Regions from separate parts of the Peribacillus sp. AS_2 genome, predicted to be linked through region 1. Evidence: a T-box and tRNA genes for the amino acid it is inferred to sense, from the RefSeq annotation. Region 1 holds a T-box; the other holds one or more tRNA genes.
What was found. The T-box of region 1 lies ahead of OTG27_RS16415 (valine--tRNA ligase). A T-box ahead of a tRNA ligase gene usually reads a tRNA of that ligase, here a tRNA-Val.

Region 1 (16,593 bases):
TCACGCTGAACGACCATGACATTATTAATATCATAAAAATCCGTCGAAGGTTCGATATATGCAGTCTGGTTCAATCCATATTGATCCACTTTGACATCGACAACTTTCCCGATCAGCAGACCTTTCGGAAAGATTCCTCCATAACCGGATGTGATGACCAATGAATTTTTCTTGATCTTTTTATCGTAAGGAATCCGTTTCATCAGCAAAAGGTTCTTCTTATCATCGAACCCTTCAATCAAGCCATATGCTTTATCATCACCCTGAACGATGGCTGAGACACGGTTGGCTTTATCGATTGAACTTAAAAGTTGAACCGAGGCCGTGAAATCCGTCGCCGATTTCACCTTACCGACTAACCCATTGGAAGTGATGACAGCCATGTTTTTTTCTACCCCATTACGCTTCCCTTTATTGATCGTCAGCATTTCATGCCAGCGGTCGGGATTACGGCCGATGACCGTCGCCTGAGTGGGCGAATACTTCCGCAGGTCATCTTCTTTTTTGAGGTTGTCGCGAAGTTCTTCATTTTCTTCCTTTAAATCTTGGACTTGGGTTTTCAATAATACATATTCATCCAAGCGGGCTTTCAATTTTTTGTTTTCATCGTATGTATGTTGAAGGTCTTTTAAGCCCCCTACAAAACCTGTTATACCCGATACTGGCTTATTAAACACATTTCCGACCCAGCCTGTCGTATCTTTCAGGAATTGCTCCGGCCAGGTCAACTCTTCTCTCTCCCTTAATGAAAAACCGATCAATGCCACGAGAACGATAATACTAACGAGCAAGAGAAGGAGCTTTTTATTGAAAAACTGTGGCATGGTGATTACACCTCTATCTAAAATTTACTCTATGGTTTTTAAAATTACACTATGGATTTAATGAAACAGCAAAACATAAGAAAACCGGCTCAAAATTGCACCTTTTGTTGAGCCGGCCCTATTTGAGAAGTAATGCTTATCGCGAATCTCTTGATTTAGTCTTGAATAAATGAATGTGGTCCAGCGCTTTTCCCGTTCCGATCGCAACACAATCCAGAGGATTTTCAGCGATGATCACCGGCATTTGCGTTTCTTCACTGATGACTTTATCCAAATTGCGCAGCAAAGCACCCCCGCCTGTCAGTACAATGCCTCTGTCCATGATGTCAGCTGCTAATTCAGGTGGTGTTTTCTCTAAAGTGTTTTTCACGGAATCCACAATTGCAGAAACGGTGTCGCTTAATGCTTTGGATATTTCCTCAGCTGTAATTTCGATCGTTTTTGGTAATCCGGTCAATAGGTCACGGCCGCGAATTTCCATGTTTTCGACGCCTTCCGTGTCTCCAGCAGAACCAATTTCCATTTTGATCGCTTCAGCAGTACGCTCACCGATCATCAAATTGTAGTTCTTACGGATGTAGACGATTATGGCATCATCCATTTCGTCACCGGCAATACGGATCGATTGGCTTGTAACGATTCCGCCAAGGGAAATGATGGCCACTTCCGTCGTCCCTCCGCCGATATCGACGACCATGCTGCCTGTAGGCTCCCAAACGGGAAGGTCCGCACCGATCGCTGCTGCAAACGGTTCTTCGATAGGATATGCGTCACGGGCTCCAGCTTGTCTTGCTGCATCGATGACTGCACGCTGCTCAACTGCCGTAATTCCAGAAGGCACACAAATCATGACATATGGCTTGTTGCCGAATACGCCCTTCTTTTGAGCTTCCTTCATATAGTACTTCATCATGGTAGCCGTCGTTTCATAATCGGCAATTACTCCATCCTTCATCGGGCGCAGGGCAACCACGTTACCAGGTGTACGGCCGATCATGTTTTTCGCATCGTTTCCGACTGCAACGATTTGCTTTGTATCTGTTTGCACCGCTACAACCGATGGTTCACGTACTGCGATGCCTTTTCCCTTCACATAGACAAGCGTATTCGCCGTTCCTAAATCAATCCCTATATCTCTTGCTCCAATTCCAAACATTCTGGTATCTCCCTTTCGTAAACAAAAATGCCTTTTTATAAGTTCAAATAATAATTTGTCGTTTTTTGACAATAAGAGTTTTGAAAAAGTTTCCTCTTTTAAAAATCATAAACAATATTATATCGTATCGTCAAAAAATTTGATAGTGTCATAAATAACCTTTTTCCTTCAAGCTAACATATTTATGTTCCCCGATGATGATATGGTCCAATACTTCAATGCCGATTATTTTACCACATTCGACTAACCTTTTCGTCACTTCAATATCTTCTCTGCTGGGAGAGGGGTCTCCGGAGGGGTGGTTATGAAGACAAATGATAGAGGCAGCTGACCTTTTGAAAGCCTCTTTAAAGACCTCGCGCGGATGCACGATCGAGGCATTGAGGCTCCCGATGAATATCGTAGTTTTTTGCAGCACTTGATTTTTCGTATTTAAATAGAGACAGACGAAATGTTCCTGTGATAAAAACCGCATTTCCTCCATGCAATAATTAGCTCCATCTTCAGGAGATCGAATCACATAACGGTCTTGGTCATTCAAATTGTTAATTCTCCTGCCAAGTTCGACAGAGGCCAGGATTTGTATCGCTTTTGCTTCACCAATCCCTTTAATCACGGTCAGTTCTTCCACTGAGGCTTCTTTTAGCAGCCGCAGGCCCTTGAAGGAATTGATGAGCCTGCCGGATAGTTGCAGGACTGATTCTTCCCTTGATCCCGTCCTCAATAGCAAAGCAAGCAATTCCTGATTGGAAAGACTTTGCGGCCCGTCCTGGAGAAACCTTTCGCGCGGCCTCTCTTCTTTCGGGTAATCCCGTATTAACATTTTTTCGCTCAAAAGATCAACCCTTCCTTAGAAAAGGGAAGATGCCAGGGGAAATCTGATTATCCTAACTCTTCCTGCATCGCTTTAAGTTCCCGGGCCAGTCTTGAGACCGGAAGCCCGACGACTGAGAAATAGTCCCCTTTGATTTGTTTGACAAGAAGAGATCCGTATCCTTGAATCCCATAGCCGCCAGCTTTGTCAAAAGGTTCCCCGCTATCCAGATATCGTTCGATTTCAGCTTCTGGCAGCTCCCAAAATGTCACTTCCGTTTTTTCTGCGAATACTCTGCGATGCTTTCCGAACAGGATGGCGACACCTGTGTATACTTCATGTGTCCGTCCTGATAACATTTCCAGCATTCTTTTTCCATCCGCCCTGCTTACCGGCTTACCCAAAATCTTACCATCAAGGACAACAACGGTATCCGAGCCGATTACCCAGCTTTCCTGAAATTTTGCTGCGATGGCTTCCGCTTTACGGGATGCCAGTTCTTTCACCGCTGCATCAGGACACATGTTTTCATCAATACTTTCATCAACATTGGAATTCATGCTTTCAAAGGGGATTTGAAGAAATTGAAGAAGTTCTTTACGACGTGGTGATGAGGAAGCTAAAATCAATGGCTGCATAATATAAAAGTCACCTTTCTTTACATAGGGAGATACATATCTATCCTATCAAATAATGGTGCAATCCACAATTATTGTTTACTAGGAATCGACAAATCCCTGTAAGTATTTCCCTGAAAATAAAAAAGGTATCACAGATGGTTTCATATTGGGAGGCTTGTCCCATTTGGCAGCCCCCCTTTTTTCTTTACTTTTGGTAATTCAATAAAAAATTCAGAAGACTTTCTTGAGCCTGGAATAGCTTTTCTTCATTTTTGGAAGTCTCATATTCATCAATCGACTTTGCCGCAGCAGTCAGGTCATCGTTCATCTTTGAAAACGCCGGCGATAATTTCGCCGCCTTCAGTTCATCCATGTTTTTTTTCAGGGTTTCCCCGTTTACCGTCCCTGCCTTTCCGCGAAGCTTTGTTGCGGATGTTTCTGCCAACGAAGCATATACTGCCTTCATCTTGTCGAGGGTTTTTTCATCTTCTTGGCTTGTCCCGGCCGCTTCAAAATTGATTTCCTTCCAATATACATCCACATCATATGACTTTAAGAACAAGGCCAGTTCTTTACTTGCAGCTAGACTCTCTGCCGACCCCAGAAATAGATAATAGCTTTCTTCCAATTTGAAGATTTCAGCAGGAACCTGCTTTTCAATGATTTTCTTTTGAATTTGCCTTGCCGCATCCTCGCTGCTGAATACTCCTCCCTGTACAAGGAATGTCTTCAGCTGGTTTCCCGGTTCAGTCACTGCCGCTTTTTTATCTTCAACAGTGGCTTCGGTTGGAATCGGGGTCTCGACCGAAGATACTTGGGCTTTTTCCTTTGTAATCGTTTTAACGGCGATCAAGCCAAGAATCGACCCAAAAAACACAGCACAGATGACTGCAATCATGAATGTCTTGATCGGTCTTTTATCCGAGCTTTTCAGTGACCCGGTACCAAAGCCGATGAGCTTCGGCATTTTCTTCTTTGGCGGTGTGGGTACCAATACGATCTTGCCTTCATTTGAATCCTCAGGGAGTATCCATTCGAAACTCTCATCAGTTTGTTCCTGCTCCTGCTCCTTACTCGCCGCCTCTTGACTTTCAATTTTTTTCTCGCCAAATACTTTTTCTTCCCCATTTATTTTAATCGTTACACCCTTGCTTTGTTCCGGCTTGCCCAATTTTTTTCCTCCCCTCCAGATCATTTTTTTCATCCTATCATAGAGGGAAAAAAAAATAACAAGACTTTTGTCGTCTTGTCATTAATAGGTTTCGTCAAATTTCCCTATTCATATATGGGTAACAAAAAAGGAATTCCGTGTACTGGTACTATTGCTTCATGAACCATTCCATATCACCTCTCACGAATTACATACATCCCTCCATCATTTCATAATCTCTTGCCGTCAAATGGGGATGGTTCCCTACTGGGATATTGTTCAGGTGATTTTTGACAAATTCCTCTTGGATCAGGATGGTCCTTTAAGCTCATCTTAAAAATGTTACATACCAATGTAATAGCGAATCGCCCCAAAAATAAGCAGTCAATGTCCCAAAAACAATATACGGTCCGAAAGGAATAAGGGTTTTCTTTTTTAAGATTCCGGTCAGCAATCCGGTGATGCCAAGCAATGCCCCATAAAAGCACGCAAAAAGCAACGATAGCAGCACCAGCTTCAATCCCAATACGAAGCCAATCACTGCAAACAGCTTGATATCACCGCCACCCATGCCACCCTTACTCACAACCGCGATTGATAACAGCAGGCTAAAGCCAACCGCTGCCCCGACAATTGAATCCCACCAGGGCGTCAGTGGAAATGAGACTCTTAAAACAATAAAAATCACTATAAAGAAAAGCAGTATTTTATCGGGTATGAGCATAAAGGCGACATCAGTCACGAAGATGATCATAAATAATGAAATCAATATCCAGCCAACCAACAGTTCGCCCGACCAGCCAAGGAATATCGGAGCAGAGGCAAACAAAACACCGGTCAGCATTTCCACGGCCGGATAAAGGGGGGATATCCTTGCTTTACAGCCCCGGCATTTACCGACTTGCAACATATAAGAAATAACCGGTATCAACTCGAAGAATGTCAATGTACGCCCGCAAGAAGGGCAGGCGGAACGACGATTCGCGAATGAATGACCAGCTGGAACACTTAAACCGACAACGTTAAAGAATGAGCCTAAAATCAAGCCCAATACGAAGAGATAGATATGGATAGCCATCATTTATGCAACGTGCATGAGGATTCGATTGCATTTCTTTGAAATCCTGATATAAAAGTCCCTTCCGCTATGTAATTAACCATTGGGTTCTTCATGCTCATCCCTCCCGTCATTTTATTAAGCAGATCCTACTATTCAACATTCATATGGAATGCAATATATAATCATATTTTAACAAATAAACTGGGTGATTTGTTATCAATCACTCTATTGGAGTTTTTTCTTTTCAAGAGGCTCTTTAACAAGAGAAAAGGACCTTTGAATACATATCTTTCACCAAATCATAAATGAAAGTGAAGTCAATGACAGCCTCAATTTTACGAAAATAATAAAGACTTTTGGCAAAGGGGTTTTATATAAAAGTTAAAACAAAGTTGATTGGAACGGAAGGTACGAGACTCCTGCGGGAAAAGCGAGTCCAGAGGAGACCCCGCAGGCGCAAGGCGCCGAGGAGGCTCCCGGACCGCCCGCGGAAAGCGAGTGCCTGGAGTGGAAATCAACGTTTAAATTGCACCCCTCCCTAAAAAACTGTAGGCAAACCCGCTTTGCTTTGGTTTCCATGATAAAGTGCCTCATTGCGGTAATGCACATCCTTTAGGCATCTTCTCTGATGAGGAACTCCCTCACAAGTGAAAGGAAATGAAGGGACCCTGTAATGACAAGAATCTCTTTATCCCCCGTTTTCCTTCTGCCTTCAGTTATTGCCGCCTGCCAATCCTTATTTATACTTTTATTTGGATGATTGCATTTTTCATAAAGCGTTTTCGCATCCGTCGCCCGTTCATGGTCGAATTCGGTAATGATGATTTCCATTGCCCCCGTTTCCAGTCCATGAAGCATCTCGGAATAGTTTTTATCTTTAAATGAGCTGAATACGAATCGGTACTTATAGTCGGGGTAATGCACTTTTAGCGTTTCCTTCAGTACGTCGATGCCAGCAGGATTATGTGCACCATCAATGATCACCAACGGCTCATCCGATATTTTTTCAAAGCGCCCATCCCATTTTGCTGCCCCTATTCCTTTAAGGATGCTTTTTTCATCGATATTTTCCATCCCTACTGTGACAGCAGCAATGGCCAGTGCCGCATTCTCCATTTGATGACGGCCCAGCATCCGCATTTCCACATTTTCGATTGACCTATCGGCAAGCGCAAATGAGAAACTTTGTCCACGTTCACTTCGCTTCATATCGCTAACACGAAAGTCTTTGCCCAATTGGTAATAAGGTACGCCTAAAGCTGACGCTTTTTCTTCAATTACTTTTGCTGGTTCCCCGGCTGTGACTCCGCTGATGACCGGCGCCCCGCTTTTTATGATACCTGCCTTCTCAAAAGCAATTTCCCCAAGTGTGTTACCCAGGATGTTCGTATGTTCCAAAGAGATCGAGGTAATGATCGAAAGAAACGGCTGGATGACATTCGTTGTGTCAAGCCTACCTCCCAAACCGGTTTCCATCAAAACCAAATCGACTTCCTTTTTGCTAAAATAAGAGAATGCCATTGCAGTCAAAATTTCGAACTGGGTGGGACCATTCCCCTTGCTGTCCATCTCATGGATGATCGGCCAAAGCTTCCGGAAGACATCGATGAATTCCTGATCACTGATTTCATCCTCATTCACCTTCAGCTGTTCATTCATCCGGATTAAATAAGGAGAAGTGAAGGAAGCGGCCCGAATCCCTTGGGCAAGCAGAATTTCTTTAATATATTGCAGTGTCGATCCTTTCCCGTTGGATCCCGCAATGTGAATATACTTTAGCTCCTTGTGCGGGTCGCCTAATTTAGTTAACAATGTTTCCATCCGTGACAGGCCAAAATTCATGCCCAATCGAACTTGGCGCCGTTCAAAAAATTGATTGATTTCTTTCATGGTTGTAACCATTATCGTGGAGCCTCCTCTTTCTTTATACCGCTCTTATGCGTTAAGATTATTTTATCAATATATGTACGATTAACCTAGATGAAAGGTAGTGTTTTACCATGAAAACTTCAGATTTCCACTGCTGGATTGTCGTCAACGGCTATTTACAGCATGATAAGTTTTCCAGTTTAGCTTTGTTCATTAAAGAGGCGGCTGAAAGGAAAGATATCACGGCAACCCTTATCCGCAATTCAGATCTCATGCCCATAATCGAAAAAGGAGTGCCGCTGCTTAAAGGAAACTTTGATAAGCTGCCGGATTTTGTTCTGTTCATGGATAAAGACATTCATTTGGCGCGCCATTTGGAATTGCTCGGCATCCCCGTATATAACAGCAGTGCAGCAATCGATATATGCGACAGCAAAGCAAAAACACATCAAGCCTTAACAGGGCATGGCATACCGATGCCGAAAACCATATTTCCCCCTTTTACGTACGAAGGGATTGAAAGGGTCAATATGGATGCTTTCATCCAAATCGGCAATGAACTCGGTTATCCTCTTATCGTTAAGGAAGCATACGGTTCTTTTGGGGAACAAGTATATTTAATCCAATCAGAGGATGAGTTACTGAAGACAGTCCGTGATCTTGGCCACAAACCATTTATCATCCAGGAATTCATCGAGCACAGTAAAGGTCGGGATATTCGCGTGAATGTCGTGGGCAATCAAGTCATAGCAGCGATGCAACGTCATTCCGAGCAGGACTTCCGAGCTAATATGACTGCCGGGGGGCAGGCTACACCATATATCCCCACCAGTGAAGAAGCACAACTTGCCATTCGATGTGCGCAAATTCTGGGTGCCGACTTCGCTGGCGTCGATTTGCTGTTTGGTGAAGAAGGTCCGCTTCTGTGCGAAGTGAATTCGAATTCGCATTTATTGAACATTTATGAATGTACTGGCATCAACATCGCCGATAGCATGTTCGATTATATCTTGAAAGAATTAGGAAAAGGAAGTGCATCTGATGAAAAAACAAGCAGGCTGGTTGATTTATAACCGTGAGGATGCCTTGAAAAATAAAGGATACATAGATTGGATGCTTGACGAAGCCAGTAAACTTGAACTTGATTTACACTTTCACTTTCGGGAAGACCTTAGTATCGGACATCGCTTCAACAATTTGTATGTGGAACATGAGATGCAGCCAATTTCATTGCCGGACTTTGCCATCGTCCGGACCATCGATCCTTTTTTCACTAAGCAACTTGAGCAATTGGGGATTGCTTGCTTTAACTCCTCCTTCGTATCGGAAATCGCGAATGACAAAGCAAAGACGCATCAATATTTGTCCTCGCTGGGGATTCCAATGGCCGATACCGTATATTGTAACGGAAGGCCGAGTGCCGATGACATGGAGCTCCCTTTCATTGCTAAAGAAACAAGCGGCCGCGGCGGGAAACAAGTATTTCTAATCGAGCATGCCGATGATCTTGCCCAGCTGAATGATGGGAATTGGATAGTTCAAAAACCTGGCTTATTCGGTAGGGATATCCGCGTTTTTGTGGTTGGTAATAAAGTGAAGGCTGCTGTACTCAGGGAATCCGCTTCCAGTTTCAAGGCAAATTATACGCTGGGCGGATCGGCTTCGCTATATGAGCTGACTGCATCTGAATTAGCCCTTGTTGAAAGAGTAATGGGTTCATTTGATTTCGGCCTGGTCGGTATCGATTTCATATTTGCCGAAGATGGCAGCCTCATGCTGAACGAAATTGAGGATGTCGTCGGGAGCCGGACATTAAGTGCACTAAGTGATATGAATATCGTATGGGAGTACCTTACATTCATAAAAGAAAGCATATCCTCTTCTTAAATAGCATCTAAACAGAAAAAGGATGAACCGGCTTCAAGCTGGTTCATCCTTTTGTTTTACAGTTGTTTCAGTTCGCTGATCCTGTGGATTACAGAGTCGCGTTTTTCGCTATAGTCTTTTTCCTTGGCACGTTCTTCTTCGATGACGCTTGCCGGCGCCTTTTTAACGAAGCCCTCGTTGCCTAATTTTTTCTGTACACGCTCAACTTCTTTATTAAGTTTGTCGAGTTCTTTTTCAAGACGTTTCACTTCTTCGTCAATATTGATCAGTCCTGTAAGCGGAAGGATTAGTTCTACGCCAGTTACGACAGCTGTCATGGCTTGAGCAGGCTCTTCGACTTCGATTCCGATCGTCAATTGTTCAGGATTACAGAAACGCTCGATATAGCTGCTGTTTTTCTGTAATGTCACTAAGATGGCCTCATCTTTCGCTTTTAAAATCAAATTGATTTTTTTGCTTAACGGTGTGTTCACCTCAGCACGGATATTACGGACGGAGCGGATGATTTCAACAAGCAGCTTCATTTCCTCGGCTGCAGCTGTATCAGTCAACTCTTCATTCACTTCCGGCCAAGCGGCAACAGTGATGGACTCACCTTGATGCGGTAGGTTCTGCCAGATTTCTTCGGTAATGAATGGCATGAACGGGTGTAACAATCTCATTGTGTTATCCAGTACATACGCCAAGATCGAGCGCGTCGTTTTCTTAGCCGCTTCGTCTTCTCCATATAGCGGAAGCTTCGCCATTTCAATATACCAGTCACAGAAGTCATCCCAAATGAAGTTGTATAGCACACGGCCCACTTCACCAAACTCATAACGGTCCGCAAGTCTGGTTACGTTGGAAATCGTTTCATTCAAACGCGTCAAGATCCATTTATCGGCTACAGACTTCTCACCGCTTAAATCGATTTCTTCATACGTCATGCCATTCATATTCATCAAAGCAAAACGTGATGCGTTCCAAATCTTATTGGAGAAATTCCAAACTGCTTCGACTTTTTCCGTACTATAACGAAGGTCCTGGCCTGGCGAGCTGCCCGTAGATAAGAAGTAACGCAGGGAATCGGCACCGTATTGATCGATGACATCCATCGGATCGACACCATTGCCTAGCGATTTACTCATCTTGCGCCCCTGTTCGTCACGAACCAGTCCGTGGATCAGCACATCTTCAAATGGTCGTTCACCTGTGAACTCAAGAGCTTGGAAAATCATCCGCGATACCCAGAAGAAAATGATATCATAGCCTGTTACAAGTGCCCCGGTTGGATAGTAACGTTGGAAATCGACACTGTCCTTGTCAGGCCAGCCCATAGTCGAGAATGGCCATAATGCCGAGCTGAACCATGTATCAAGGACATCTGTATCTTGTTCCCAGTTTTCAGCGTCCGCCGGCTCCTCATGACCTACATACACTTCACCTGTTTCTTTATGGTACCAGGCGGGAATGCGGTGACCCCACCAAAGCTGACGGGAAATGCACCAGTCGCGGATATTTTCCATCCAATGCAGGTACGTTTTCTCGAAACGGTCCGGTACAAAATGAACTTTTTCCTCATCGGTTCCTTTTTGAAGCTCAACGGATGCATCAGCCAGCGGCTGCATCTTAACGAACCATTGCGTCGAAAGATATGGTTCAACAACAGCACCGCTTCTCTCTGAATGGCCTACTGAGTGAAGGTGATCTTCGATTTTGAAGAGTACTCCTTCTTCCTGAAGGTCCTTGACGATTTGCTTACGGCATTCAAAACGGTCCATGCCTTCATATTTACCGGCCTTTTCATTCATCGAGCCATCTTCATGCATGACAAGGATGCGCTCCAAGTCGTGACGGTTCCCGATTTCGAAGTCATTCGGATCATGAGCAGGAGTAATTTTGACCGCGCCTGAACCGAATTCCATATCGACATAATCATCACCGACAATCGGGATTTCCCTGCCTGTAATTGGCAAGCGGACCTTTTTGCCGATCAAGTGTTTATAACGGTCATCTTCAGGGTGTACAGCAACAGCAGTATCGCCAAGCATCGTTTCTGGACGGGTGGTGGCAATTTCAATTTCACCCGATCCGTCAACCAATGGATATTTCATATGGTAAAATGCGCCCTGCACATCTTTGTAAATGACCTCGATATCGGATAACGCCGTTTTCGTTGATGGATCCCAGTTGATGATGTATTCGCCGCGATAAATCAAGCCCTTGTTATAAAGCGAAACGAACACTTCGCGCACTGCTTTTGAAAGACCTTCATCCAGGGTGAAGCGTTCACGGGTATAATCAAGTCCAAGACCTAGCTTTGACCATTGTTCACGGATATGGCTCGCATATTCCTCTTTCCATTTCCATGTCTCTTCCACGAATTTTTCACGCCCAAGGTCATAACGGCTCACGCCATCCGCACGAAGTTTCTGTTCTACTTTCGCTTGAGTGGCAATACCGGCATGGTCCATGCCTGGTAACCATAAAACATCATAGCCTTGCATCCTTTTCATGCGTGTCAATATATCTTGAAGTGTCGTATCCCAAGCGTGGCCAAGATGCAGCTTACCTGTAACGTTAGGCGGCGGGATGACAATCGTGTATGGTTCTTTTTTATCGTCACCCGTCGTTTCGAAAAACTTTCCATCAAGCCACCATTTGTAGCGGCCTTTCTCTATCGTCTGCGGATCATATTTAGTCGGCATTGAAATTTGGTTCTCTTCCATATAATTTCCTCCTTTTGGGCATAAAAAAAACTTCCATCATCTCAAAAGGACGAAGGAAGTTGTTCGCGGTGCCACCTTTTTTCCGAAAAAGAAAAGAATCCCTTTCGGCTCTCAAATCGGATAACGGCTCTTCACCGGCCTTCGCTACTAAGAAGTTCACGAAGACTGCTCGCGGACGACTTCGGATGCTGCTGCCTGGAAACCTCGCACCAATTTGGTTTCCTCTCTGAAAAGTGCATTTCATCTTACTATTTCCGGTCTTTGCATTGATTTATATTCATATGTAAAAACATTGAATGCATATAGTATATAGTACAAAAAACATGGGGCTCCAGTCAATCATCTTTTCGCTTACTTTCTCAGGAATCATCCCATTTGATGCATTCATGTTCATTTTCTTTATTTTATCCTCCAGAAACAGTGAATGTGACGGCTGTTTCACCTTTTTCACTGCCCACCCATAGAATATAAGAAGTCCTAAAAAGGAAGGTAATAATATGAAGCGAAGATATACTCCCTATACTTTACCGCCTTGGGTGAAAAAATTCCGCGGTGTCTGCCAGCAGTTCATCGTCCCCTTTATCGTATTCCAAGGATTACGTACACTGATTTTCCCGACTTTTTTCGATATGCTCCTGCTTATCGCGTTTATTTTCCTGGCCATGTCTTTGTATTTCGAATGGATTTAATTATTCCCTTACAGCAAAAAAATATACATGACTGGAGATGATCCAATCATGTATATTTAGCTTGGGGGTGATTGTTCTTCTTTGGCAGCCTCGGCAGCCGCCTTTTTCTTCTGTTCGATTTCTTCGATTCTCATCACCATATATTCAATATTTTTCAATAGCCAAAATTGCCGCTGAAGTTGCGTGACATTATCAAGCTCTGAACGATGGCCCCTGCCATCGGAATAACCCTTCACTAATTCCAAAGCTGATCCAGGGAATGCCAGATAACTTTGCATGAGCAATAATTCTTCTTCTTTTAACGGAAAATAACGAAAATAGTTATATAGCCAGTCAACACAGTCATCGCATTGGACAGGATAGGTCCTGGCCGCTTTAACGAGAAATGGCAGTAAATCGAAATGCGGCGGAGCCGTATTCGAATTCTCAAAATTGATGAAGTAGCCATATCCCCGCTCATCATAAACGAAATGCTTCAAAGAAACCTTTCCGTGCGTTACCACGGTTCGAACCTTTTCACTATCCTTCGTTTTTTCATACCAGGTTTCAAACTTCTTGATCGAGTACTTCAGCGCCTGTGAAATATCAGTGTAGAAAGAACAAACCGTCAGTTCGAAAGGAGACATATACCACTTCTTTTCACAGCTGACAATATACTCTTCTATAAATTCCTTTTCGTTATTCCAGGCATCAAGCGTCCGCTCATAATGTGCTTCCCGTTCCTCAATATCCACTTGTATTTCCTTAACGGAAAGTGTATGCATCCGAGCAAGCTCCCTGAACAATTGCTTATGCTTTTCATCGCGCTCCCCGTCCCTTTCATCATTGAGCCAGGGCATCAGGTAATACAAACGTCCATTATGAAGAACGGCGTAACGCTGATCCATTGTTTGATAAATGGGAACGATTCGATTATAGCCGCGATGGTACAGTTTTTGAACATTTTTGATAAAATCAATGCCGTTATGCGGTGACATGGATTTCAAGGCAAAAGTACCGCGATCACTGTATACTTTTTTTACACGCCCGAAGTCCTCAATATATTGTACATACATGGCATATTCCTTCAATACGGTCTCCGTGTCCCGATCCCGATTGGCAGGCTGCTGATTCTCGTTTTCCCTCACGAGACTCACTCACTTTCTCTAAAAAAACTAAAAAATCCGCTTCCTCTAGCATTTAAAAAACAGGAGCAGAGCATATGCCCTGCTCTCTGTCCCGGTCAATTCTTATACGCAACCGCCTTCGGTATATAAATGACTTGCCCTTCATGAACGTTCTGATTCGACTCCAATTCATTGCTGAAAAGGATCGATTGAACCGTAACATCATATCGTTGAGCCAAGTCATCAAGCGTTTCCCCTTGCTGAACAATGCAAACCTTCATCCTTACCAGTTCTTCTTCTTGTTTCCGTCCGAATAAATCCATGATGGAAAGCTGCTTTTCATCATGATCGGCCGTTTCTTTTTCATCACGTTCCGCTGCTTGTTTCCTGCCTTTGAAACTCTTAACCTCCTTAGCCGGAGGCGCAGGTCTTTCCCTCTTTTTGAATAGATCGCTTATGGACGAATTGGATTCCTCTTCCTGCTCCACCTTCACATTCTCATTAAGGATAGGACCCGCTGTAACGGCATCGTCTTCCTGCCGGATGACATCCTCGGTTTCTACATTTAAAACTGGGCTACTTTCATGATTGGTTGCTTGACTTGGCTCTTCTTCTACTTCTTCTATAAATGTCACTCTAGGAATCTCCAAGGAATCCTGCCTGCTTGGTTCTTCCTCCAATTTTGCCTCTCCCATGGAAGGTACCTTTTCCGGGGAGTCAGGCGGATCACCAATTACTTCTTCCTCTACAGCTTGAGCTTCTTCCTGTCTATGCACTTCCGTTTCCCATTCCTCCTCTTCAGGATATGGTGAAACAGGAATTTCAAAAACGGGAGCATTATGCTGATCGCTTAAATAAATCGGTTCCTCTTCTTCTTCTTCATTTGCTTCAGAAACCCGTTTTGACTCTGCAGAAAAAGGCGCGTATAACTCTTCTTCCTCCTCATCACGGAAAACGGGCTGAAAATCCGGGATTGGCGGCACTGCGGCTGCATAAGGAATATATGACTCATTTTCCCCATCCGTTTCTTCCTGATCCTCCGTTTCCCCAACTTCCTGCTCAGTATCAAACCGTTCTTCCACATATGAATCATTATAGATTCCGGTTATCAAAAGGTCCGCCTGCAATTTCAAGCAGTTATGCTCTGGCATGGCATAATCAAAGCTTTGAATCGAGACATCAACCTCATCCAAAGAGGCAATCCGATTATTCGGAATCGTTATATCAACCGGAAAACGGTGTGTGAACTCATTAAGTCCATTGGGATGCCTCTCGACCTTTTGAACCGCTTTTGGCAAAAAGGTCTGCGAAAACTCCTCTTCTTCACCATTTTGCGAGTCTTTGTATTCACCGCTTAAATCCAACGAGCCTCGTATAAAAACATATTGATCACTTTCTTGAATCGACACATTTGGATCAAGGGAAATAGAGTATAGCTCAGCCACTTCCTGTCCCTTCTGGAACCAAACGGATTCCTCTAAAGAAAATCGTAAATACGATTCATTTTCTTGCGACAAGACAACTCCTCCTTTCAGCTTCATGAAACGGTACCTATACCAATATCAATCTATGAAGGGAGGAAGCTGTTTATTCCTTAATTCATTTGCAGCTCTCCTTAGATATTCCCTGAATTAAAAGAAAGAGGTTCAATTTTCAGGCTAAATCAAGCGGGAATAACAATCAGCTTGAAAAACCCGCTCGGCATACCGCCATATTAATTCCCAACAGCCTATTAATTCTGCTTTCTACCAATTATTTAGACCATCTCCAATTAATTCGGCCGTGACGTTTAATTCGGTTCTTACAAATACGGATTGAATTCAAAAAAACTGGCTGCATTTCTCCAAAAGTTTTTGGAAAAATGGCAGCCAGTTCAAATTTATCATTATCGAATATCGCGGTAGCTCCTGAAGCTTTGAATCATTTTTTTAATTTGGCAAAAGCCTGTTCTGCGGCAGAAATGGTTTTTTCGATATCTTCATCACTATGTGCAGTGGAAAGGAATAACCCTTCAAACTGTGACGGCGGCAAGTAGATGCCTTGATTCGCCATTTCCCTATAGTAGGAAGCAAAGAACTCTAAATCGGATGTTTTTGCTGTATCATAGTTTACGACATCTTCATTAGTAAAGAAAAGTCCAATCATGGAGCCGGCACGGTTGAATGTATGGGGAACACCGTACTTATCCGCTGCCGCTCCAATTCCTTTTTCGAGCATATCCCCTTTTCGGGTGAACTCAACATAAGATTCTGGAGTCAATTGGCTCAGCGTTTCAAGGCCGGCCGTCATGGCAAGAGGATTACCGGACAATGTTCCCGCTTGATAGATTGTCCCACTCGGGGCTATTTGTTCCATGAATTCGCGCTTGCCTCCGAATGCTCCGACAGGCAAGCCGCCGCCAATTACTTTCCCAAGGCAAGTCAGGTCAGGTGCGATGCCAAAATAGCCTTGTGCACAATTATAGCCGACACGGAACCCTGTCATGACTTCGTCAAAGATCAATAAAGCCCCGTATTGGGTCGTCACTTCACGTAAGCCTTCGAGGAAACCAGGTTGTGGCGGGACCACACCCATATTCCCTGCAACAGGTTCTACAATGATACAGGCGATGTCTTCGCCAAATTGTTCAAACGCATATTTGGTTGCAGCAAGATCATTATATGCTACGGTAATCGTATTTTTTGCAATGCCTTCCGGTACACCTGGGCTA
Region 2 (16,593 bases), on a different contig from region 1:
ATAGGAGGTCACATACGATGACTTTTTCATTAGAGGGAAAAACGTTTGTCATAATGGGTGTTGCGAATAAAAGAAGTATTGCTTGGGGAGTTGCCCGTTCCTTACATAAAGCAGGTGCAAAGATGATTTTCACTTACGGAAAAGACCGTACGGAAAAAAGCGTTAGGGAACTATCTTCTACATTGGAAGGGGAGCCCTCCATCATTTTACAATGTGATGTAACGAAGGATGAAAGCATTGAAAAATGTTTTGCGACGATTAAGGAAGAAACAGGTATCATTCATGGCGTGGTACACAGTGTCGCATTCGCTAACAAGGAAGAACTGGACGGTGAGTTCGTCAATACGAGCCGTGAAGGGTTCTTGCTTGCCCATAATATCAGTTCATTTTCTTTAACGGCTGTAGCTAAAGCAGCGAAAGAAATCATGCCGGAAGGCGGCAGCATCGTCACAATGACGTATCTTGGCGGTGAACGGGTCATGCCTAATTATAATGTAATGGGAGTGGCTAAGGCTTCACTTGAAGCCAATGTCCGTTACCTGTCAAGTGATCTTGGCAAAGATAACATTCGAGTGAATGCTATTTCAGCGGGACCTATCCGTACCCTATCCGCAAAAGGTGTTCGCGACTTCAATACCATTTTAAAGAAGATTGAAGAAGAAGCACCGCTTCGCCGTACAACGACACCAGAAGAAGTAGGGGATACGGCAGTATTTTTATTAAGTGACATGTCCCGCGGGATTACCGGGGAAAATATCCATGTGGATTCCGGTTACCATATAATCGGATGAGAGTAAAAGAAGGGGACCGATATCGGTCCCCTTTTTTATTGATTTTCCACTCCTCAGAAATCCTTAATTACTGTATCCTCATTTGAAATCTATCCGATTCTTTTCATCTTCAAATGTTTTAGTTTTCTCCATAAATGCCCAGCATATCCAAGCTTGGTTGATGTCCTTTTTTGAAGGAGTGTCACATCTCCAGCATAAAGAAGGGTGAGTTTCATATAAATGATACATAGAGCGGATATTCATTGTTTGCGAGAATCGGCATAAAGCTGCTTTCAACCCTATTCGAGAAAAAGAAGGAGGGGTATCATGGATGTGGAAAAAGTTGGAATGCCTTGTGCTGATGGAAAACAAACTATACAAAATACGCTGAAGAGACATATCAATTTACATGGAAAAAATATCAGCACTTCATATACCGCCGAGGAATTGGTGGAGCTATTGTCCCGACTTCCAGCCTTTGCACCTAAGCCTGTTTGTAAGTTCATCATCAATGACCGTACACTATTCGGGAAATTGGAACAAAAAAAAGAATCCAGTTTGTTCATAAGGCATAAATTCGGGAAAAAAGTTGTCAAATACCAAATGGAACAGCTGCAGTCCGTGGATATTCTGAAATATTAAGGAGGGTTTTCATGTCAGGGAAAAATGGCGATAAGGAATCCAAACCACTTATATATGTCGATCAAGCAAAAATATCAGATCTGCGTGGAAATATGCAAAGTGATTTTCGAACGAAAAAGGCTAAACCTCAAGACAGCGCTGAGCCGGAACTTCAGGAAGAAGCCGAGCATAAAGAAGAAAAAATCGAACAGGTCAAACGCGAATTTGGTGTTTATGATGCCATGAAGGAAATTGAAAAAGAGATTACGGGATTAAGGAAAATCACGGAAGAATATGTCCCTGAGCAAGCTCCGGTTGAAAAAATGGAACATCCTGAACAAATAGAACAGGAAAATGAAAAGCCAGTTAAGAGAAAAAGGAAAAAGGTGGAGAAGAAAGAATCATCCCGTGACATCATTTCCCGCCTATCCAATCATCAAGGTTTTCCAAAACCATTATGTGAGGCTGTAATTAACGGAGAAAAGCTTCGGTTTCATGTGTTGGGCATGAGAGGGGAATCAGTGAAAATTAAAAGAGGGAACCATATCCGTTTCGTGGGTCTGCCGGATATCATCGATGCCAAAATAATTGAAGAATCCAAGTGAAGGAGCAATATTAAATGTTTCCCCCACAAAGTGAATTTACCTTATTTATCATATTAGGCTTGGCTTCCTTCAGGCTGACACGCTTGATCGTTTTCGATAAAATCATGGAGCCGCTGCGCAGCCCCTTTTTTAAAGAGATAGAGGAAAAAAATGAAGAAGGAATTGTTGAAATATTTTTAATGCCCAAAGAAAAGGGTCTGCTGGGGTGGATTGGTCAATTGCTAAGTTGTTTTTGGTGTGTGGGTGTCTGGGTCAGCCTTTTTCTGGTTTTCCTTTATATCCAACATTGGTTTATAGGCGACGTACTGATATTGATCCTTGCCGTTGCAGCAGTAGGAGCGATAATTGAGGTCATAATCAGCAAAATTATGGACATTTGATTGGAAACAACTTGTCTAATCATTCATATAGTATGATATAGATCTTAAAGGAGGAGTCATGAATTGAATCAGAAACAGAATAATCCATGGGCATATGCAAAACCGATAAAAAAAGATCAGCCAATCAAAATCAAGAAAGATTGTGGCTGTAATAATAACAATAAAAATAAAGGCTATTGAGTGAAAAAACCTTTCCATTTTGGAAGGGTTTTTTTATTTCCTAATCCTACCATTCATAAAAAAACCGTTAAACAAGAAAATAACAATAGAACGATAAATTAGGATGTGATTCTATGTTCAGACAAGGAAGATATTTTAAAGGAAGCTGGCTGATTTTTATAGTTGTTTTGTGTGTGCTTACGGCGTGCAGCAATCAGAATGATGGAAAAACGGAGAATTTCGCGATGATTAAACGTACGAATCCTGAACCGATGGATATCATTAATGGAATGGATGAGAAGGATGAAAAGGGACTGATCTCAAAGGTAAAGGAAACAGTTGCTAATGAAGACACAATCTATGACGTGATCGTCGTGAAAAACGACAAAAAGATTATCGTCGCTTATAAAGTTAAGCACTTACAACGTTTTCATATGAAGAAAATTGAAAAGACTGTGACTGAAAATCTGGAAGAGAAGTTTCCCAAAAATGATTTTATCGTATCTAGCGATTATAAAATCTTTTTGGAATCGGTAAGGTTGAACGAGTTACTTAAGAAAAAAGATGTACCCGAGAAAAAGGCAAGGAAGAAGTTCAAGGAAATTGAAGAACTTCAAAAAGAATTAATTTAGAAGAGAGGTTCAGCAATATGAGCGGCAAGGATAAAACGACCCCAATACAGGATGCGTATCAGCAGCTCCAAGGGAAGCATGAAATTAAAAGACCGATAGTGAAGAATTGTTTGAAGGCCTTTTTAGTAGGTGGTATTTTCTGCATAGTGGGACAAGCCATTTCCTATTTCTATATTTATTTTTTTAACTTTACGGAGCAGACAGCAGGAGGTCCGACAACGGCCACCATGGTGTTTCTGGCCCTTTTGATGACCGGTTTCGGGTTTTACGACCGCATTGGCCAGTTTGGGGGGGCAGGGAGTGCCGTCCCTGTCACTGGGTTCGGTAACGCAGTCATTTCGGCAGCAATCGAACATCGGACGGAAGGTTTTGTACTTGGAGTTGGATCCAATATGTTTAAATTGGCCGGATCGGTCATTTTATTTGGAGTATTTTCAGCCTTTGTCGTGGCGTTGATAAAAACGATTTACCTAATGAGTGGGGGCTAAGCGGTGTTAAAGGGAAAACAAACATGGATGTTCACCAATAAACCGGTCATCTTGGAAACAGGTGTAACAGGCGGGCCATTTGAAGCTAATGGAGAAATCGCTGGTGATTTCGATATTTTATACGACGATTTGTGGATGGAGCAGGATTCATATGAGAAGGCTCATCGGCATTTGATGGAGAAAGCGGTAGAGCTTGCATTGGAGAAAGGCAAGATTGACAAGGAGCAGGTACAATTTTTCTTGGCGGGTGATTTAATCAATCAGGTTACACCGACAAGCTTTGCGGCCAGAACCAATGGAATTCCATATTTCGGCTTGTTTGGAGCCTGTTCCACATCGATGGAAGGGCTTGCTCTAGCTGCCTTCATCACTAATTATGGCGGTGCTAACTATGTGTTGACAGGTGCATCGAGCCACAATGCAGCTGTTGAAAAACAATTTCGCTATCCAACTGAATATGGCGGGCAAAAACCACCTACAGCCCAATGGACGATAACCGGAGCGGGGGTGGCGCTGGTTGCTCCTAATGGAAGCATGCAAGGGGAATTTCCCCATATTGTCTCCGCCACTATCGGAAAGGTCATTGACATGGGATTGAAAGATCCTTTCAATATGGGGGGAGCGATGGCCCCGGCGGCCGCCGATACGATACTTGCCCATTTCAAAGATACTGGTTTGACCCCGGATGATTACGATTTCATCATTACCGGTGATTTAGGTCAAATAGGGAGGGAGACAGCTCTTGACTTATTAAAGCAAAAGGGCTGTGATATCAATCAGGAAAAATTCAAGGATTGCGGGTTGATGATTTTCAAAAAGGACCAGCCTGTTTTGGCTGGCGGGAGCGGTGCGGGATGTTCGGCAGTGGTATTATACGGTCATATACTGAATGAAATGATTTCCGGCAAATATAAAAAAATCCTCCTTGTCGCAACAGGAGCATTATTGTCGCCGCTTTCCGTCCAGCAAAAAGATACGATTCCGTGCATTGCCCATGCTGTAGCAATTGAATATGGGATGAATTCATGAAAAAGGAGGGATTTCGATGTTAGCAATGTTTTTTTGGGCCTTTGTCATCGGTGGCTTGATCTGTGTAGTCGGCCAGCTTCTTTTCGATGTTGCTAAGCTGACACCGGCACATACGTTAAGCTTGTTCGTTGTAATAGGAGCTGTTCTTGGCGGATTTGATTTATATGAGCCGCTTGTTAACTTTGCCGGTGCCGGAGCAACCATACCGATCGTTTCGTTCGGGAACTCGCTGGTGAACGGGGCGATGATGGAATCGGAAAAACATGGGCTCGTTGGCGTACTGACAGGTATGTTTGAAATTACGAGTTCCGGTATCTCTGCAGCAATCGTTTTTGGATTCATCGGAGCATTGGTTTTCAGGCCAAAAGGGTGAAACAAGGGGAAATAGGCAGCTTGGAATAGGACATGGCCTATACATATTTGTCCAGACCTACATATGTTATCAGTAAGCTTTAGCGAGAGCGAGGTGATATGTATGTTTGGTTTTGGTGGCTACGGTTGTTGTGGCGGCGGCGGTTATGGATACGGCGGCGGTTATGGCGGAGGATACGGTGGCGGAGGTTCCACTTTTGCGATAATCGTTGTATTGTTCATCCTATTGATCATTGTAGGGGCTTCTTTCTGCTAAGGCGTAAAAGGAATAGGCAGAAGAAGCCTATTCCTTTTATTTTTTTTGTATGGGCCAAGCACTTTTTTCTGATAATGCCATAGGATAGGTACAGAAAAGGGAGGGGCTTAAGTATGGATAATAACTTTTTTAAAAACATAGAAGGTAAAACCGGCGTAAATATGAAAGATGTATTAGAATTGGCAAACTCGCTGCAAGGAGCCAACTTCAAAGATGAAACAACGGTTAGAAACGTCATTAAGCGTGTTTCAAAAATAGCGAATAAACCGGTCAATAAGGAAACTGAGGATAAAATCGTTCATTCCATCGTAGCTGAAGGGAATAAACTTGATTTCGGGACGATATCCAATATGATAAATAAAAAATGAAAAAGGGCCTGCTATTATGCAGGCCTTCAGACTGCAGACAAACTTGAAAGAAAGCGAGTTTGTCTGCAGTTTTTTAAACTAAAAAAGTCCATTTGCAAGATTTATAGCATCGGCTTTTGGTCAAAGCTTCAGAAAACGTGATGGATGGGCAGTCCGTCCGCGTCTAGTTTGCAGGATGGAAAGGTAAAGGTCCTTTTTAGCCCTGGTTGCCGCTACATAGAGCAATCGTCTTTCCTCTTCAAGAGGGGATAGTTCCCCTTTTCGGTAAGATTCAAGTGCGAAATCATGAGGAATGCTGCCATCGACAGCAGCAAGGACATATACGGTTTGATATTCAAGCCCTTTGGAACGATGTATGGTGGTAAGCTGTATGGCGTCCTTAAAGTGTTTCGAAAGCTGTTTAATCTCTTGGACCATCGCAGTCATATGATCGACATGTTCAATGAAAGCGGCGACGGTTGGAAAACGATTTGCCGCCACCTTTAAGTCACGGATGTCATCGGATCCTTTTTCCAGGTTCGCATCATTACCGCGTTTTTTTACATATTCCTGGTATCCTAAATCTTTCTCGATGATCTCTAACGCTACGAGTGGCGACATAATTTTTAAAGACCGAATCTGTTCAGGAATCGTTTTTAATTTTCGTTCTTGAAAAGCATGTCCAGTCTTAACAAAAGCAAATGCATCGATGAAGTCACAATCCTGCAATATTGTCATTGCTTTTAACTCTTGTAATATACTTTGCTTTAAGAATAGGGAGGAAAGGACTTCAGATGCTGCCTTGCTGTCATGCGGGAACAAACTCAAGCGCATAAAGGCAAGCATGCCGCGAATGACCTTGCGCTGATAAAACGAATCCGCATCCTTTTCAATGACGAATGGCAGATTGGAAGCGGCAAGACGTTCAAAAATGGCCCTGGACATCGTGTGTGTCCTGTACAATACTGCAAAGTCCCCAGGGTTTGCTCCCTTGGATATTTTCTCTTGGATATCGGATACGATCATCGTCGCTTCCAATTCTTCATCATAAGGATAAAATAAAACAGGTGGATTTCCTGAATCATGCTGTGCCCTCATCTTTTTCTCCATCCGGTTCTGGTTTCGCTTGATCAAGCGGTTCGCAGTAGCGACAATTTCATGGGAAGAGCGGTAATTCTCCGTCAGCTTCACCACTTGGGATCGAGGGAAGTCATGATTGAAATTCAAAATATACTTCGGATCGCTTCCGCGGAATGAATAGATGGATTGGTCATCATCTCCAACCGCACATACATTTTTTGATTCAGCAGAGAGGAGTTTTATCAATTCATATTGAACTTTATTGATATCCTGGAACTCATCTACCAAAAAATAGTTAAACCTTTGCTGATATTTCTTTAAAAAATCTGGGTGATTTTTTAAAAATACATAACAGCCTACAAGCATATCATCAAAATCATACTTCCCTGTTTGCTGTTTATATTCTTCATATTTCTTATATAAAAATAAACACGATTTCTCCCAATCGTCCTTAGGTTGAATATCTTCTGGAAAGGCCAAAGAGTTTTTCCAAAGCCCGATTTGTTGAAGGGCCTGATCATATGCAAATTCCTTATCATCAAGTTCCAATTCCCTGCCAGCCTGTTTCAATACCTTTTCTTTTTCCCACTCCCACTTCAATAGGAAATCGCGCTGCCATTTGGCTGGTTCGTGGAAAATCAGGATTTTATAAAAGATGCTATGAAAGGTCCCGCTAACGATTTGAGAAACAAGGGAGGGCGTCATATAGGGATAACCGAGCAGACGCTGCTGCATTTCCTTTGCGGATTTCGCCGTAAATGTTACAAGCATGATACTTTTGGGATCAATCTTTTTCACTGTGAGCATATAGGCAGTGCGTACCGTCAATACGCGGGTTTTCCCGCTGCCTGCTCCTGAAAGGACAAGGATGGGTCCATCGATCGTCATTACCGCTTTGAGTTGCTCTGCATCGAGAACAACCCCTGAAGAGGATAATTCTTGAAAGTATGGTTCCTCTGATTGTGCCATGTCATATGGTTTATCTGAATATTTCGGATTGCCGGTTATGGGGCGGCTTTTAAGGAAAGGTTCGGTAATGGTTTTCGTTTCAGTAATGGTTCGTGATGTTGGAATCCTAAATCCATTCTGTTCCATATATTCTAAGGGCTTATCTACATTTATGGATTCTGAAATTGGCATTTCACAGGGTCCCTGCGATGGGTCGCTATGATAAAAATAAGGTGTCTCATGGATTCCAATAAATAATTTCACTGGTTTATGACAAATGATACAAGAAAGCTGATCACGTTTTCCTTTTTCAAAAAGTGTCTGCAGCTCACCAGCTGAAACGGTATGTAAATGTACGATTTCATTGCCAGATTTTGCTTGATTCATATAAATGGATACCTCTAATCTATTAAAAATATCGGCAATACTCATCATACCAGAAGATTAGGAAAAAAGAATGTGGAAATCATGTTTAAATATTGTTCTGGCAGGGGAATTAAATGACAACATAACTATTTCAATATAAGGAGGGGTTACTATGGGATATATAGCACCTGTCACACAATTTGATTATATTCAATATGCCAACCGGACGGTCGAAGCTGCAGGGAAAGTAAGAATTGTTAAAGGAGCGGCACCCATTCAACCCATCCGTTTTGATCAGGTGTTGGAAAGGGAAAGCGTTGAAGGATTAAATCAAATTCAAGATAATGTTCGGGTAAGTGCATATGGAGCAGGCACATATCAACATGAAATGGGCAGGAGCGTCAGGAAAGATTTAACGGCTGGAATGACAGGAAAAGGCAGGTTCATCAACGAAATTGTCTAGTTCCTCCAGAAAGACAAAAGAGGACACGTGAAGTGTCCTTTTTGTACTGACTTCTTAAAGAATGTCTATTTCCACGATTAGGGCTAACAATAGTTGCAATAAAAGTTGGATGTTTAGAGCGATTTGTGCATCAGTTGTTGTAATGTCGATATCACGGCTGTTTTCAACAATTGTTTTTTGGCGCGTGATTTGTTTAACATTAGAAGATTGGATTAATTGTTGAGTGATCTTATCAGCATTATCAGCATCTGCAACGGAAATGCTTACGATGACCGCAATTGCAGCTTGTAGAGCAGCTTGTAGTGAGAGGGCCGCTTTAACATCCGTTGAAGTGATATTTACATTACAAGAATCTTTAATGTAAATAAGTTCTTCAGAAAGCTGAACTTGATTATTATCCTGTCTTGCATCTTGGTCAATCTTTGTGTCATCGTCGTTACAGAATCCTGAAAGGGGATGCCTGGAAGCGGAATCTAGAGCCGACCATGACCTTTCAGAGTCATCATGTGTGTTACAATTGCTACGATATACATTTTGGTTCATGTTGTTTTTTCCTCCTTAGGTTTTATTCCCTATTAAAATATGCTTTGATGGTTAATCGGGTTGGACGAATAAATCAGTTCATTCGTCTATTTTTTAAATACTTAGAGAAAGTATTAGTGTGTGGGGATGAATAATAAAGAAGCTGGAGCTTTAGGAATGAAATGTAAGTGCTGCTATGTCTCGGTTTACTTATTTCTCGCCAGCAAGTAAGGTGATTAGGTGATATGGTGCGTCATTTATTTTTGGAATCCGTGAATTTGTTGTGAATGGAATTGGTAACTGGATTAACATCATGTTCCGTGATGTTCTTTTCTTGGTTTATGATTTTTAGTGATTGCTCTTGTAAATAACGAACGGTTTCTTTAAGGTTGTTTCTCTCTTTTTCAGTTAGATCGACCTTTTCCTTTTTGAAACCATGTTTTCTCAAAGTCCTCGAAACCAGCAGCTCCATCAGTCTTTTTTGAGACTCATCCAGGTTAAAATCATTGTTACCCATAAAATTTTCCCTCCTTCTTGCTTTCTATATATAGACTATGTATTTTTGATGAGATTGCCATTGAACGGAAATGGTTTTTTTCATAAAACGATAATTTAAGTCCATGAACGAACAAAAAAAGCTGTCCAATCAGAAGACTGAAAGGACAGCTTTTTTATATCAAAAAATGGTTTTCTTCATCGTTTTATGAGGAATGCCAGCATCCATGAATTCGTCGGAAACGATCTCATAACCTAATTTTGAATAAAAAGGGATGGCATGCACTTGGGAATCAAGCTTTAATTGAGGCACTTCCTGCTGGATTGCGTATTCCTCAATAGCATTCATGATCATGGCGCCGGCACCATTCTTACGGCCCGATGACAGTACACAAATGCGCTGTACTTTACCGATGTTGTCAATGACCCTGAAGCGGCCAGCACCGATTGGCTGATGCTGCTCATCATATAAAACGAAATGTGTGGAATCTTTTTCATATTCATCGATCTCTTCTTCAAGAGGGACGTTTTGTTCTTGGACGAACACTTTTCTTCGAATCATATATGCGTTTTCAAGCTCTTGGCTGTTCTCTGCGATTTTTACAAACACGAAATCATTCAGCTCCTAATCTAAATGTTTCATAAACGGTCCATGCCCCATCTTCAAGTTGATACAGCAAGTGAACTCGTTTCACCTCTTCTTCATGGCTGATGTCAAGCATGCTTAATTGGCCTAAAACATCAGAATGCTCATTATCGGATAAATCTTGAGCGATTGTAATATGCGGGACAAATGCATGTTCACTTTCACTTTTTATGAAATCCTCATTGTTAAGCGCATCATGCAGCTCTTGAAGCCCTTCGGATAATTCTACTTTGAAATAAATCGTATTGCTTACGGGTTGGAAAGACTTCGTTTTGGTTACGCTCATCGTAAAAGGTCTGCACTTTTGAGCAATGCCTTTTAATTGTTCCGCGATTGTTGAAATTTCCATATCCGTCGCTTCGAACGTTGGTTTAAGCGTTAGATGCGGTGGTATGAAAGCATACTTCGTATCATACCGTTTGCGATAGGAGTTAGCTAAATCTTGAAGTTTTTTTGAAGGGAAAATTGCAACACCATATTTCATAAATAAAACCTCCTGATATTTTTTATTGTTGTATTATAGTTGGACATGTTTTTTTCTTGAAACCATCCCAAACAGATGATTTCGAGTAATTAGAACATTTCCAATAGTGCTCGTTTCAAATCTGCCTGCCAGTATTTCCAGGTATGATTACCTTCAAATTCTTCATAGAAGCAAGGAAATCCTTTTTGGTTTATTAATTTATGCAATTCCCTATTTGGTTCTATGAAGTTTGCCTTATTGCCATCCGTCGTCGGTACATCCGTTTCACCGGTCCCGATCACATGGTAAAGTTCGAGGAGATGCGGATCCTCAAAATTACGTACAGCATCCATTACTGCTTCATTGGCAAGCGGGGACTGCATGATGCATTTACCGAATGTATGCGGATACTGCAAAGCGGCCAATAGAGAAACTGTACCGCCAAGAGAGTCACCGATCAAAGTTCGACCATGTCCCATTTGATAGGTTGGGAATTCATCATCTAAAAACGGAACTAGTTCATGGGCAAGAAAACGTATGTATGCAATATGCTGTTCCCCGTCCGGATGATATTTGCGCCTGCGGTCAAAGCGGTCTTTATAAGGAATGCCGACAATGATGATATTCTCGATCTCATCGTTCCCTAACAGTTCATCTGCTACCCGACCGATTCGGCCCATTTGAAAATAATCACGGCCATCCTGAGCAATCACAAGCGAATATTTATACAATGGCGAATAATTAGCAGGCAAGTAGACAAGCAATTCCAATTCTTCTGCTAAAGCTTCGCTTTTAAACATGTACTCTTTAATTGTGCCTTTGCGTAAACTCATTCTCCCGCACCTCAATGATAATTAATAATGAAAAACAACTTACTTGATTATTTTAGCATAGCCTTGCAACTTTTTCCCGCGACAAGAATTTGGAATATAAAATTTTCGTTCTATTTTCTAAAAATTTAAATTATAAGGTGCTATAATACAAGGATATAGAAAAATAATACAAAAAAAGGTGGCGAATAAAATGGCAGATGTACACGTGCACAGCAGGGAAGTGACAAAGGCGGCTAAACGAACATTATTGGAGCGTGGTGTCAGTGTGGAGGCAATTGCAAAAATCGTTTATGAATTGCAGTTCCCGTACAAGGCTGATCTTAAGCTGGAGGAATGCATCCACAGCGTTGAGCGTGTCCTGTTGAAAAGGGAAATTCAACATGCCATTTTAGTCGGTGTGGAGCTGGATAAACTGGCAGAGCAAAAAAAACTATCAGAACCCCTGCAATCGATTGTTGAATCGGATGAAGGGCTATTCGGAGTGGATGAAACGATTGCCTTTGGTGCAGTACTCGGTTATGGAAGCATTGCTGTAACAACCTTTGGCCATTTGGATAAAAATAAAATAGGCGTCATACACGAACTTGATAAGAAGCAAGAAGGAATCGTGCATACCTTCCTGGATGACATCGTTGCAAGCATTGCCGCGAGTGCCGCCTCAAGGTTAGCTCATCGTCTGAGAGATGAAGAGGAATCGTTAACTGAACAGGAAAAGGACATCCAGGAAGAAGAAGAGTTAATAGGTTGAACCTTGAAGAGCAATGTTCAGCCAGACCTGTAAAACCTGGCCTTAATGAGGCGGGCAGAAAGGATGTTGGCTACTTTAAATGTCCGTTTTGTCTGCCTTAGAAAACAGAATGCGTGAATATGGCCTGGATAAATTTCAAGCACCTGGATTTTCCGTTGTGTAATCTTACCTTGTTCGGAGAGATAAATTATTTCTAATGGAGCATTTTCTTCCATATGTTTACGAAGTATATATTTCATTCCCGGTCACTCCTTTGCTGACTTGCTTGCTATCATTATATGCGAACATACGTTTTATATGCAAGTGAAAAGCGAATGTTCGTTCTGTCTTGTTGTGGGGTGAATGGAAGAAGATGAAATTATAACTTTTTTAATATTATATGTAGAGTTTTTAACAAAAAAACAATTTATGTACTCAATTTCTGACCTTTCTTCTAACAGTCCTCTTAGAATCTCAGTAGCTAGGTTCTTCATCAACCAAAACTGAAGTGCGATTATACCTCACCTCATTTTCAGATTGAGAATAAAGAATATGTTTCCCCGATAATATCCACAAAAATACCTTCCTTATTGTTAACGACCACCTTCTTAATAAGATATATAATCCAGTAGATTTTTGCTGTTTAAGTTAGATATATTTTCAAATTTGTAACATATGTACAAACATCTTTTCTTTTAATGAATAAAATAACCCGAAAATAAAAAAGAAAAAGGTGATTATAATTAAAAATCATAATTCCATTTCACATTGTAATTCCTTTATAGACACCACATATCTTAATAAGAAATGTGTGCAAAAGAAACCGGATGATTGTCATAGCTGCCATAAGAAACACAATGACTGTATATGTCACCAAAAGAAATCGGATGATTGTCATAGCTGCCATAAGAAACACAATGTCTGTATTTGCCACCAAAAGAAACCGGATGATTGTCACTGTTGTCATAAGAAACACAATGACTGTATTTGTGAGCAAAAGAAAGATGATGACTGTCATTTGTGCCATAAGAAACTCTGTATTTGTCATCAAAAGAAACCGGATGATTGTCATTGTTGTCATAAAAAACACAGTGACTGTACCTGTGAGCAAAAGAAAACCGATGACTGTCATTTGTGCCATAAGAAACATAATGACTGTCACTGTGACAATAAGAAACATAATCTAGTAAGAGCATCTGCGTTCAGGGCTAATAAGAATACACCACAACTATACGAAGCAGCGTTAACTCCCTCTGTAAAAGTTTTATTCCAAACTGAACAGTTTGATTTAGCGGATGAATATAATCCGCACATATCAACATTTATTCCAACTAAGGATGGAATTTATGAGATAACAGCAAAAGTCTCGTTTTGTCCGTCAAAAAGTAAAAGCAATGATTCCTCAAAAAACAAAAAAGATAATTGCAAATGTGATTATTGCAGTAAAAATAGTTGCAACTGTGATTATTGCAGAAAACATCATCCTTCAAAAGACAAAAAAAGGAGTTCTTCAAAAGAAGGATATGTCGCATCCATTTCCATTAACGTAAACGGAGATAATTTAGATATTGTTAATGACTTCTTGGAGAAATCAAGACCTATTGGACTATCGGTTACTACAATCCTTCAGTTACAAGCAGGAGATCGGGTACAAGTATTATTTAGCGCAGATGCAAACGGAGAAATTTTAGCAGAAGCATCTTTAACAAACTTTCAGGCTGCTAGATTCCCTTCTCCAATGTAAAGATCTTTCTGCTTTAGTCTTAGATTGAGTAAATGGACATCATATTTGTTAATTAAAGTCGAGTAAACGTATGATTAGGAGCCCTGGATTCTCCTTGAAAAAGGTGAGGTAGATTCTATTCCGAGAAATTTGGGGGTCAGATCGTACTTTCAGGGATTAACGCCTAAGACCACACTTTACGGAAAAAAACTTTTTTAGCAAAACTACTTGTTTTATTTTGAATACCACTATATAATAAATCTTGTTCAGAAAAGAAGTCAGCAACTAAGTAAGTTTTAAACCAAGCTCTATAGAGCTTGATTACATACGACTTGTTAGCTCAGTGGGAGAGCACTTCCTTGACAGGGAAGGGGTCGTGGGTTCGAATCCCTCACAGGTCATCAACTGCCAAAGGCTCAAATCCTTGATATAACAAGGGTTTGGGTCTTTTTTTTGTTTTTAAAGATATAGGTCATAATGTATTATTTACTCAATTGGTGGCGTAATGGTGGCGGATTGAGAAGGATTTAAACGTACTACAGGTCAATTATTTGTAATAATTAATATTTCAAGGAACTGTAGGTAAAGCTTTTTGCTTATTCAGCTAACGATGGAGGTTAAAAATAAGACCGTATTTTTGGCTTTTCTTTAAAAGGTACATAATCATATTCTTCGGTAAAATCCAGTTTACTATAATGTGTTGGATTACTCACTACTGAATACCATGCACGGGAATACTTCCAGGAAGCCCTGAACATGACGCATGAAGACTATGCAAAATATCAGCAAACGATGTTTCTTGGCTTGAAAAGTATAATACAATGCCTTCACTTAAAATGATGGTAGAACAATATAGAGAAGAATTACAACCCTTACCCTCCACTTCAGTATTATATAGTAAATATTCCCTTTGTTTTTAACGGATGATTTTAATACCTCAACAGTTTATTATATTGATAAAGGATGAAGTATTTAATCTACTACTATAATTTGGTAAGTCTTTAAAAGGGAAGTGATTGTTAAATGCTTTATATAAGCGATATCGAAAAGATAATTAAAAACACATTAAATGAGCACAATTTGGATATTATTTATGAATTTGACAATAATCTAAGTGCACCTATGAGTTATAACGTATCGACCAATACTATAAAATTCAATTACCTTCAAGTTAACGGTTATAAAGGGAAAATTAGAATAAAAGAGACAGAGGAAGACTTTGTTAAAATTATTCTTTATCGTATGATTGGTTATTATTTAGATTTTAAGAAAAACAAACATGATTTAAGGATTTTAATGTATGGTCACGAAGAAGAAAAAGAAAAGCTAAAATCTGAAATAGAAACTAATGCTTGGGATTATGGGAGAACATTAATACCTGAACAACTATTGGAGTCATATGATAAAGTTCGTGAATTGGATAAAATGTTAATAAATTAATGTACTCTAAGAAAATGGAGACCCGACTTTAAACTAAAACAAGAAAAAGAAGCCTCCTTGGAGAATCTCTCTGGCTGAATTTTGAGTGAGAAATTAAACTGGTATCCAATAAGACAAGACCCAGAGAAAGAAGAGTTGTCTTAGAAAGATTGATGAATAAACAAAGAGAAAATCAAGTTCAAAGTTCGTGCTCGACTTTTAAGAGATATCGATTGCTTGACAAAAGAAATACACTGGACTGAACATACCTCTGAAGAGAGGTTTTAATGAACAACATATACTAGATAAAGAGGAAAGAGATTATTGGTCAAGCGGCTCCAGAGAACGATTGTGTAGATAAGTATTATGACCTGCTCATCCAACGATTTGTTCATGGCAGTAATTTAGATACAGCAGACCATAATTACGATGTTTTTATCCAGCCAAACTTGAAGCAATTTAATCGAGACCAATTTCTTGCTATATAAGATGGTATTAACAGAACCGTCAATGTTATGGGCATAGATTTGGATGCTTAGTGCTATCATTGTAATTTCGGTTTTATTAATATTTCCTTTTGTATATTTGATTTTAGGAACTGAGATATTTGGTGTTTAAGTTTTTGATAATACTGATGATCTTTCTTCGATTAACAGGAGCTTTAGTAATATAGGTGTAATAAAAGAGAGTACAAGATGGTATTATCCCCTTCAGGTAGACAGAGAAAAAAGAGAACATGATAAAATGTTCTTAACTGTCAATCTGGAGGGGATTTTTTGTATGGCAAAGAAGGGGCAAACGTTTCAAGCGTATACAGAAGAATTAAAGAGAGAAGTGGTTCGTCTGAAAGTGGAGGAAGGTTGGTCATATCGCCTGATTCGTGAGCGTTTTGGTATTAAAAGTGATGCACAGATAGCCAGTTGGGTGAAGAAAGTGCAGAATAACGAGTCTTTTGAAGATCAACGTGGTGTATGGAACCGTAAGAATTTTTCTAGTGTCGAAGAGGAAAATACCTATCTAAAAGCGCAGGTGGATTATTTAAAAAAGCGCAATCCAAATCTACATGGGAAGGAATGGTCCTGAAAGCCGAAAGGTTTCAAATAATCGATGGTTTGAGGAAAACGTACCCACTTTCGTGGCTATTAAAAATCGCTGAAGTTTCAAAGGCTGGATACTACAAATGGCGGAGGACACATTCTGCTCGTTCTTTGCGACTTGAGAAAAATTTATGGATAAAGGAACATATTTT

Region 2: it encodes a tRNA-Val, which carries the amino acid that the T-box ahead of OTG27_RS16415 (valine--tRNA ligase) is inferred to sense. The anticodon was not compared.

The regions. Positions count from the first base shown of each region.
Region 1 covers NZ_JAPTGA010000008.1:219,659-236,251, reverse strand. The annotation lists gene mreC (rod shape-determining protein MreC) at 1-824, opposite strand, end outside; gene OTG27_RS16455 (rod shape-determining protein) at 961-1,980, opposite strand; gene radC (RadC family protein) at 2,129-2,803, opposite strand; gene OTG27_RS16445 (Maf family protein) at 2,863-3,432, opposite strand; gene OTG27_RS16440 (hypothetical protein) at 3,620-4,585, opposite strand; gene OTG27_RS16435 (prepilin peptidase) at 4,893-5,645, opposite strand; gene OTG27_RS16430 (bifunctional folylpolyglutamate synthase/dihydrofolate synthase) at 6,237-7,526, opposite strand; gene OTG27_RS16425 (ATP-grasp domain-containing protein) at 7,625-8,566, shown strand; gene OTG27_RS16420 (ATP-grasp domain-containing protein) at 8,535-9,380, shown strand; gene OTG27_RS16415 (valine--tRNA ligase) at 9,437-12,088, opposite strand; T-box leader at 12,131-12,359, opposite strand; gene OTG27_RS16410 (hypothetical protein) at 12,586-12,777, shown strand; gene ysxE (spore coat protein YsxE) at 12,834-13,904, opposite strand; gene OTG27_RS16400 (LysM peptidoglycan-binding domain-containing protein) at 14,000-15,400, opposite strand; gene hemL (glutamate-1-semialdehyde 2,1-aminomutase) at 15,804-16,593, opposite strand, start outside.
Region 2 covers NZ_JAPTGA010000004.1:427,818-444,410, reverse strand. The annotation lists gene fabI (enoyl-ACP reductase FabI) at 18-791, shown strand; gene OTG27_RS10085 (hypothetical protein) at 1,098-1,412, shown strand; gene OTG27_RS10080 (hypothetical protein) at 1,424-1,996, shown strand; gene OTG27_RS10075 (DUF1360 domain-containing protein) at 2,011-2,376, shown strand; gene OTG27_RS10070 (YhcN/YlaJ family sporulation lipoprotein) at 2,670-3,167, shown strand; gene spoVAC (stage V sporulation protein AC) at 3,185-3,655, shown strand; gene spoVAD (stage V sporulation protein AD) at 3,659-4,684, shown strand; gene spoVAE (stage V sporulation protein AE) at 4,701-5,057, shown strand; gene OTG27_RS10050 (YjcZ family sporulation protein) at 5,160-5,312, shown strand; gene spoVIF (sporulation-specific transcription regulator SpoVIF) at 5,426-5,680, shown strand; gene OTG27_RS10040 (ATP-dependent helicase) at 5,801-8,074, opposite strand; gene OTG27_RS10035 (hypothetical protein) at 8,226-8,516, shown strand; gene OTG27_RS10030 (spore coat protein) at 8,571-9,059, opposite strand; gene OTG27_RS10025 (hypothetical protein) at 9,292-9,555, opposite strand; gene OTG27_RS10020 (GNAT family N-acetyltransferase) at 9,715-10,143, opposite strand; gene OTG27_RS10015 (YjcG family protein) at 10,148-10,663, opposite strand; gene OTG27_RS10010 (alpha/beta hydrolase) at 10,753-11,475, opposite strand; gene OTG27_RS10005 (phosphatidylglycerophosphatase A family protein) at 11,666-12,223, shown strand; gene OTG27_RS10000 (hypothetical protein) at 12,241-12,462, opposite strand; gene OTG27_RS09995 (hypothetical protein) at 12,966-13,229, opposite strand; gene OTG27_RS09990 (hypothetical protein) at 13,221-13,946, shown strand; tRNA gene OTG27_RS09985 (tRNA-Val) at 14,255-14,326, shown strand; gene OTG27_RS09980 (hypothetical protein) at 14,949-15,365, shown strand; one part of gene OTG27_RS09975 (IS3 family transposase) at 16,125-16,383, shown strand; one part of gene OTG27_RS09975 (IS3 family transposase) at 16,383-16,593, shown strand, end outside.